One region of the Labrys sp. HAY1-8F genome, then DNA from elsewhere that is predicted to be linked to it. Evidence: predicted binding sites of a transcription regulator. Region 1 holds the regulator's gene; the other holds the start of a gene.
The links. Region 1 encodes PhoB, which activates phosphate uptake and scavenging genes when phosphate is short. Its sites were predicted from a motif close to TGTCATNNANCTGTCAT; they were not measured.

Region 1 (4,464 bases):
GCTCATCCCTCGCTCGATGCCGCCGTGCGCGCGCCCTTGATCCTGCAGACGATATTGGGGTTCGACGCCGGCGCGATCGCCAGCGCCTTCCTAGTTTCACCTGCGGCGATGAGCCAGAGATTGGTGCGGGCCAAGCTCAAGATCAAGCAGGCCGCCATCCCCTTCCGGATCCCGGAACCCGATGAGTTGCCCGGTCGTCTCGAAGCGGTATTGGAGGCCGTCTATGCCGTCTATGCCGAGGGTTGGGCCGATCCCGAAGGGGCGCAGGCCCGCGAGCGCAATCTGTCGGTGGAAGGCATCTGGCTCGGCCGGTTGCTGGTCTCGCTCCTGCCCGGCGAGCCGGAAGTGCTCGGCCTGCTGGCCCTGATGCTGCATGCCGAGGCCAGGCGGGCTGCACGCCGTAGCCCGGTCGGCGACTATATCCCGTTGGAACAGCAGGATACCACGCTTTGGGATGCCGCCCTGATCGAGGAGGCTGAGGCTTTGCTCGCCAGGGCCGGGCAGGCGCGACAGATCGGTCGCTATCAGCTCGAAGCCGCGCTGCAATCGGCCCATGCCAATAGGCGCATCTGCGCGACGACGGACTGGGCCGCGATCGTCACGCTGTATGAGGCCTTGGTACTACTGACCGCGTCCCCTGTCGCTGCCATCAACAGAGCCGTAGCGCTCGCCCGTCTTGCAGGACCGCAAGCCGGATTGGCCGGGCTCGACGAGGTCGCCAGCGACAGGCGGATCGCCGATTACCAGCCTTATTGGGCTGCACGCGCGGACTTGCTGGCCCGCGCCGCAAGGCAGGAGGAGGCCCGCAACGCCTATTCGCGGGCGATCGGGCTGGAGAGTGATCCCGTCATCCGCCGTTATCTGCAAGGGCGCCTGGCGGCTCTGGGCTGATATCGGCGCCTGCAGAAGCTATTGGGGATAGCGGCCATTGAAGGGCGGGGCCTCGATCCACCATTGCGGTGTATAGGCGCGCTTGATCGGGCAACGGATCAATGTGTCTTCATCGAGCCACAGCTGCCGCTCGGGGGCGGGGGTCATCACGATGGTTTCCGCCGTGCCGGAGCGGCCGCTTCGCAGGGCCTGGTCCTGCGCCGGCGAGCTGCCGCATCGAAGCTGCAGCGTCGCCTGGAACTTGGCGCTGGAAGGCTCCTCGCCATCGGCCTCGATGACCGCGCAATATTTGCCGTAGAGCTGGATGGCAGGACCGGCTGCCCGTAGAAGCTGCACGGAAACCCGGTTGCCTGGCGTCGCCCCCTGCTTGTCGCAGCCATCGTCCTGCAAGGCATAGATGCCGTCGGCATAGTTGCCCGCCTTCTGGGCATAGGACGTGTGCGTGGCGGGCGCGCGTCCGGCCTGCCTGACGGACAAGACGGTCCTGATCTGCCTGCTGCCATCGGGTGCGACCTCCACCATGGCCTCGACCTCGCATCGCGAGCCTTCCTTGCAGATACCGGCGACCTGCTCCTGCATGTCGCTGTCGGCTGCGATGAAGCAATCCTTGCCGATATAGGAGCCTGCCAAGCCGGAGCCGGTACCGAACTCGCCCGAACACAAGGTTTTCTTGAGCTTGGCCGCTGCGGCATCGCTGGGAAGCAGCGCCAACGAACTGGCAGTCAAAAGCGACGCGACGAGCAAGGAACGGATCATGGCAACCCCGGCATTTTCTTTGGCAAGTCGTCTTATCGCAAGCCTCTGAAATCGCCTAGATCGGGCGAGTACCGGGTACGTGATGCGACAAGGCCGGCGGTGAGCCGCCGGCCTTGGTGTCGGGCGATGAAATATCCGTCCTAGGCCTGCTTGGCGAAGGTCTCGTCGAAGGAATAGCCGGCGCCGCGAACCGTGCGGATCGGGTCGATCTCGCGCGTGCGGTTCATCGCCTTGCGCAGTCGCCCGACATGCACGTCGACCGTGCGCTCGTCGATATAGACGTCGCGGCCCCAGACGCTGTCGAGCAATTGCTCGCGTGCGAATACGCGTCCCGGCGCCTGCATCAGGAATTCGAGCAGACGGAACTCGGTCGGGCCGAGGCGGATCTCGCGATTGCCGCGATGAACGCGCTTGGTCTCGCGGTCGAGGGAAATGTCACCGGCCTTGAGCAGGGAGGCGACGTGATCGGGCTTGGCCCGACGCAGCAGAGCGCGCACGCGGGCCGAGAGTTCCGGCACGGAGAAGGGCTTGACGACATAATCGTCGGCGCCGGTGGCCAGACCCCGCACACGCTCGGTTTCCTCGCCACGCGCCGTGAGCATGATCACGGGCAGGCGCTCGGTTTCCGGCCGCATGCGGATGCGCCGGCACAATTCGATACCCGACAACCCCGGCAGCATCCAGTCCAGCAATACCAGATCCGGCACGCTTTCGCGCAGGCGGATCTCGGCATCGTCACCGCGCGCCACACTGTCGACCTCATAGCCTTCGGCTTCGAGATTGTAGCGCAGCAGCAAGGTCAGTGCTTCTTCGTCCTCGACGATCAGAACCTTGGGAGGCATGGCCTATCCCTTGTTACTTAGCCGGCACAGGAAGGTCGACGAGATCGGTGCTGTTGTCCGCCTTGGGCCGCTCGCCGGCCGGCGATTCACCGGTCACCAGGTAATGCACCGTTTCGGCGATGTTGGTGGCATGGTCGCCGATGCGCTCGATGTTCTTGGCGCAGAACAGCAGATGGGTGCAGAAGCCGATATTGCGCGGATCTTCCATCATGTAGGTCAGCAATTCGCGGAACAGCGAGGTGTACATCGCATCGATCTCGCCGTCCGAACTCCAGACCGAGAGCGCTTCTTCGACATTGCGCTGGGCGAAGGCGTCGAGGACCTGCTTGAGCTGCTCGAGCACCAGGTCAGCCATATGGTCGAAACCGCCGAAGAGCTGGGCCGGCTGCGCATGGCTGTGGATGGCCACCACGCGCTTGGCGACGTTCTTGCCGAGGTCGCCGATGCGTTCGAGATCGTTGGCCACCCGCAGGGCCGAGACGATTTCGCGCAGGTCGAGTGCCAGTGGCTGGCGCTTGGCGATGACCAGGATAGCCCGGTCCTCGACCTGGCGCTGGAGCTTGTCGATCGCCAGATCGAGCTCGATCACGGCCTTGGCGCGCTGGGTGTCGCGCTTGAGCAGGGCTTCGACGCTGTCGGCTACGCTCTTCTCTGCATAGCCACCCATTTCGGCGATCATGTTGCGCAATTCGCGCAATTCCTGATCAAAGGATGTAACGATGTGGTCGGACATGCCGCCTCCAAATGAATTCGACGCTGGCCGAGGGATCAGCCGAAGCGGCCGGTGATGTAATCCTGTGTACGGCTGTCGTTCGGGGTGGTGAACATCTTGTTGGTCTGGCCGACCTCGATGAGGTCACCCAGATAGAAGAAGGCCGTCACATCCGCGCAACGCGCCGCCTGCTGCATATTGTGCGTGACGATGACGATGGTGAAGTCCCGCTTCAATTCGTCGATCAGTTCCTCGATCTTGGCGGTCGAGATCGGATCGAGCGCGGAGGTCGGCTCGTCCAGCAGCACGACTTCGGGCTTCACCGCGATGGTGCGGGCGATGCACAGGCGCTGCTGCTGGCCACCGGACATGCCGAGCGCGGAGGCGTGCAGGCGGTCCTTGACTTCGTTCCACAGGGCGGCCTTGGTCAGGCACCATTCGACTCGGCTGTCCATTTCCGCCTTGGAGATCGACTCATGCAGGCGAACGCCGAAGGCGATGTTGTCATAGATCGACATCGGGAAGGGCGTGGGCTTCTGGAACACCATGCCGATGCGGGCGCGCAGCACTGCCGGATCGATCTCCTTGCCGATGACGTTCTGACCATCGAGCAGCACGCGGCCCTTGGCAGTCTGGCCCGGATAGAGGTCGTACATGCGGTTGAGCACGCGCAGCAGGGTGGACTTGCCGCAGCCGGAAGGACCGATCATGGCCGTGACCTGCCGGTCGATCATGTCGAGATTGATGCCCTTGAGCGCATGCTTCTCGCCATAGAAGAAGTCGAGATTCTCGACCTTGAGCTTCACGGCAGCGGCTGGATTGGCGACGGGGCGTTCGGCAACCGCGATGGAGGCTTGTGGAGTAGCGGACATGGGATCACTCATTTCTTGGGAGCGAGCACGAAGCGGGTCAGGATATTGAGCGCCAACACGCCGGCGGTGATGAGGAGGGCGCCGCTCCAGGCCACCAAGACGGCCTTGGGGTCGGGATAGGGCGCGAGCTGGTAGATGGCGGCCGGCAAGCTGGCAAAGGCATTGCCGAGGTTGAGCGACCAGTTGGAATTGCCGAAGGCTGTCAGCAGCAGGGGTGCGGTCTCGCCGGCGGCGCGGGCCAGGGCCAGCAGGATGCCGGTGACGATACCGGTGCGGGCCGAGCGCCAGGTCACGGAGGTGATGACCTTCCACATCGGCGACCCCAGCGCGAAGGCGGCTTCGCGCAGGCTGATCGGCACCAGGGCCAGCATGTCCTCAGTGGTGCGCACGA
Region 2 (4,464 bases), 1.5 Mb from region 1:
TTCTTCTAGCCGGTTGAAAAGTCTCAGGCGCTCCAGGCCACGGTGGTCTGGCGCTGATCGCCGAGCTTCTCGATGCCGAGCGTCATGACATTACCGGGCTTGAGGTAGCGTGGCGGCTTCATGCCCATGCCGACGCCCGGAGGCGTGCCGGTGGTGATGACGTCGCCGGGTTCCAGGATCAGGAACTGCGAGATGTAGTGCACGATGTGGGCGACACCGAAGATCATCGTCTTGGTCGAGCCGGTCTGCACACGCTGGCCGTCGACATCGAGCCACATCGAAAGGTTCTGCACGTCGCCGACCTCGTCGGGCGTGACCAGCCAGGGGCCGAGCGGACCGAAGGTCGGGCAGCCCTTGCCCTTCATCCATTGGCCGGAGCGCTCGATCTGATAGGCGCGCTCGGAGACGTCGTTGCAGACGGCATAGCCGGCGACGTAGGAGAGGGCATCCTTCTCCTCGACATAGGAAGCACGGCTGCCGATGATGATGGCAAGCTCCACTTCCCAGTCCGTCTTCTCCGAGCCGCGCGGAATGACGACATCGTCATTGGGGCCGACCACGCAGGACGGTGCCTTGTTGAACAGCACCGGCTCCTGGGGGATCGGCATGTTGCTCTCGGCGGCGTGGTCGGCATAGTTCAGGCCGACTGCGATGAAGTTGCCGGGCTGGCCGACGCAGGAGCCCAGGCGAGGATTGCCGGTGACTTCCGGCAGCGAGGCTGGCGAGAGAGCGGCGATCCGGGCCAAAGACTGTGGAGACAGGGCATCGCCCTTCCAATCGGCGATATGCGCCGACAAGTCCCTGATCTTGCCATCCGCATCGATCAGGCCGGGCTTTTCCGAGCCCGGCTTGCCATACCGTACCAGCTTCATAGTGGAGTCCTTTGGTCGAGAGCTGCAGCCCTTCGGGCTGTCCTTGAAATCATCGATCATGAAGGCCGGTCTGTATCGGGCGTGCACCCTCGACCGGCCGGGGCGGATCATGCCCGAACGAGGGGACCTATCGCAAGTATTGTCTGAGAAATGCGCGTGATTGTTTCACGGGTGCGCTGGCGTCTTGCCCACTCTTCCTTCTTCCAATGGTGCCCTTCCAAGAGCAGGCTTCCAGCCTATGAGCGCTACCTTTGGGTGGTGGCACCAGATTGGAGGGTCGATCTCCAGATCGACCATCTTGGAAATGTGGAGCCAGATAGAGGACAAAGGTGGTCGATCTCGCTCCATCAATTGATGGAGCTGTGGAGATCGACCCTCCACGCTACCTGCGCCTCCATTCGCAAAAGTTAGCGCCTATGGGCAAGATGCCTGCGCACCCGGCAATAAGAAAGCCCGCGCAGATCGAGCTGCGCGGGCCTCGTCATTATTCGTGGAAAGGACGCCTGGCCTATCAGGCGGAATGGCTGTCGCCGCCGTTGCGAGCGGTGTTGCGCTCGGCCATGAAGCGATCGAACTCTTCCTTGTCGCGGGCGCGGCGCAGATTGGTGACGAATTCGCCGAAGGCGCGGCCTTCTTCCTCGAGGCGTCGACGTTCCTCTTCCAGGCGTCGCAGCGTCTCGCGGCGATAGTCGTCGAAAGCGGCATTGCCCGTGGCTGACCAGCCATGGCCGGCATAGCTACGCTGATCGCGGCCGAAACCGGCGAATTCGGCCTTGGCTCGCTCGAAGCCCTCACGTACCTTTTCCCTAGGGAAACGGTCGCCCCAGATGAAATAGGCCAGCGCCGCCAGGCCGAGCGGCCACCAGATCAGAAACCCGGCGATCACCGCCACGACATGCAGCGGATGCCAGCGGCTACGTGTAGAACAAGAGGTCATTATCCTCTCCCATGTTGCAACCCAGCAATCGAGCAATTGGGGGTGGCGAGGGGCGGCTTCAAGGGTACAAGCCGAAGTTGTGTCCGATTTAATCTTGGCGATCGTCGCAGCCGCGACGGCCCCGTCCCATTCATTGCCTGGCAAATTCATTTGGCGGCGATGGTCTGCCGCAAAGTTGCCGCGATCGAAAGCTCTGTGGGAGTGCGTGCTGGGCCGGGCGCAATCCTTGAGGTGTGGAATGAGTGGCGCTTGCACCGAAGGCGTCGACACAGGCTTTATGACTTTGGGGGTGGCAAAGGTCGCTTTCCTCGGCGTCGTCCAGGGTATCACCGAGCTGATGCCGATTTCCTCGACGGCCCATATGAGACTGGTGCCGGCCCTTCTTGGTTGGCAGGATCCGGGATCAGCCTTCTCCGCGGCCATGCAACTTGCGGCCTTGTGCGCCGTGGTCAGTTATTTCTGGAGGGATATCCGATCGATCACCAGCGGATCGCTGGCGGCCGTGCGGACAGGGGATTGGATGTCGCCGAAATTTCGCCTGGCGGTGGGCGTGGTGCTGGGCACTATCCCGATCGTGGTGGCTGGCTTGCTGCTTGCACCACTTCTCAACCGGTGCGACAGCCCCTTGCGCGCCCTGCCGGTGATCGGTTTTGCCTGCCTTGTCATGGGCGGCCTGCTCGCCGCGGCGGAACTCATGGCCCGTCATGGGCGCAGGGTCGAAGACATGCGGTTGCGCGATGCCCTGATCGTCGGGCTTGCGCAGGTCGGCGCGCTGATCCCCGGTGTGTCCCGGTCCGGCTCGACCCTGACCGCCTCGCTGTTTCGCGGCTTCTCGCGGGATGAGGCCGCGCGCTTTTCCTTCCTTCTCGGCATTCCCGCCATTGCCTTGGCCGGCCTGCACGAAATCACCACGCTTTTGCGGGCTCACCTCTCCACGGAGGGCTGGCTGATCTTGCTGGTCGGCCTGGTGGTCGGAACGATTTCGTCCTTCGCGGCCCTGTGGGGGCTGATGCGTATCCTCGAGCGCTTTTCGACCTGGCCTTTCACCATCTACCGCATCTTGCTCGGTGCCGTCGTGCTGTGGGTCGCCTATCACTAGAGTAGGGGGCGTTCATGAGTGAACGCTTGTTTGCTCTAGTTCTTTGTTTCGGAGCGTCTATGCCATTTGAGGTGATTCAGCCTCCGCGCAAGACGCCGTAAGAGAAAAGGGGACGAAAGAGCATCGATGTCCCATCGGACATATCGCCTGTCATAAAACCATGAACTGAATCGTGTTTGTGACAATCAGGATGCGTCGTCGATTTCGCTGATGTCTGCAGCAAAGCGCATCAAAGCAAGCGCTCTATGCTCTCTTGCTTGTTTCGACGATACGTTTTGGGCCGGTTGAGGATGGTGCCATGAACAGCGAAAGCGAAGGCACGCGCTATCGAGCGCTCTTTATCTCGGATGTGCATCTTGGGACGCGTGGTTGTCAGGCCGATATGCTGCTCGACTTCCTGCGCGCCTATGACGCCGAGACGATCTATCTGGTCGGCGACATTGTCGACGCCTGGCAGCTGAAAAGTGGTTGGTACTGGCCGCAGGCGCATAACGATGTGGTGCAGAAGCTGCTGCGCAAGGCCCGCAAGGGCGCGCGCATGGTCTATATTCCCGGTAATCACGACGAGTTCTTGCGTGATTTCCCCGGGCATCATTTCGGTGGCATCGAGGTGATCGAGCAGACAGTGCACGTGGCTGCTGACGGCAAGCGCTATCTGGTGATGCATGGCGATGCCTTCGACGTGGTGGTGCGCCACGCCAAGTGGCTGGCCTTGCTTGGCGACTGGGCCTATGTCACGGCCTTGGGTGTCAATACCTGGCTGAACGCCATTCGCCGGCGCCTCGGCCTGTCCTATTGGTCGCTGTCCGCCTGGGCCAAGCTCAAGGTGAAGAACGCCGTCAGTTTCATCGGCCATTTCGAAGAGACCCTGGCCAAGGAAGCCAAGCGGCTGAACTGCGACGGGGTCATCTGCGGCCACATCCATCACGCCACGCTACGCGATCTCGATGGCGTCACCTACATCAACTCCGGCGATTGGGTCGAAAGCTGCACGGCTATCGTCGAGCATTTCGATGGTCGTTTCGAACTGGTGCGCTGGAGCGAACTCGTTCGTCAGGCCAACAAGCCGCCGGAACTCCAAGGCGAGACGCTGGTCCCTCAGCGTGCCGCCTGAGCCGGTCCCGTGAAGATCCTGATTGCCACCGACGCCTGGCGCCCGCAGGTCAACGGCGTTGTCCGGTCCCTGGAACAGACGGCTGCGGCAGCCTCGCGTCAGGGCGTTGAGATAGAATTCCTGGCGCCGGACCGCTTCTGGTCGGTGCCGATGCCCTCCTATCCGGAGATTCGGCTTGCCATGCCGCCGCTCGGCGCCATCGAAAGGCATATCGAGGCCGAGAAGCCGGACTATGTCCATATCGCCACCGAGGGGCCGATCGGCCTGCTCACCCGCCGGGTCTGCCTGAAGAAGGGCCGCCCCTTCACCACCAGCTATCACACCCGTTTTCCTGAATATCTCGCCGCGCGTGTCCCGGTGCCGCTCGACTGGAGCTATCGTTGGATCCGGCGTTTCCACAATGCCGGAGCGGGTACCATGGTCTCCACCCCGGCCCTGGAGC

Region 2: ACR9ZN_RS12320 (UDP-2,3-diacylglucosamine diphosphatase) is a predicted target of PhoB. The motif match lies at 3,057-3,073, and genes of this name have one in related genera.

Annotation. Positions count from the first base shown of each region.
Region 1 is NZ_JBPGWZ010000002.1:2,232,185-2,236,648, reverse strand. It holds gene ACR9ZN_RS19425 (RNA polymerase sigma factor) at 1-891, shown strand, start outside; gene ACR9ZN_RS19420 (hypothetical protein) at 910-1,647, opposite strand; gene phoB (phosphate regulon transcriptional regulator PhoB) at 1,788-2,489, opposite strand; gene phoU (phosphate signaling complex protein PhoU) at 2,503-3,222, opposite strand; gene pstB (phosphate ABC transporter ATP-binding protein PstB) at 3,258-4,085, opposite strand; gene pstA (phosphate ABC transporter permease PstA) at 4,082-4,464, opposite strand, start outside.
Region 2 is NZ_JBPGWZ010000002.1:713,883-718,346, reverse strand. It holds gene ACR9ZN_RS12335 (fumarylacetoacetate hydrolase family protein) at 24-872, opposite strand; gene ACR9ZN_RS12330 (DUF2852 domain-containing protein) at 1,384-1,809, opposite strand; gene ACR9ZN_RS12325 (undecaprenyl-diphosphate phosphatase) at 2,048-2,908, shown strand; gene ACR9ZN_RS12320 (UDP-2,3-diacylglucosamine diphosphatase) at 3,207-4,022, shown strand; gene ACR9ZN_RS12315 (glycosyltransferase family 4 protein) at 4,032-4,464, shown strand, end outside.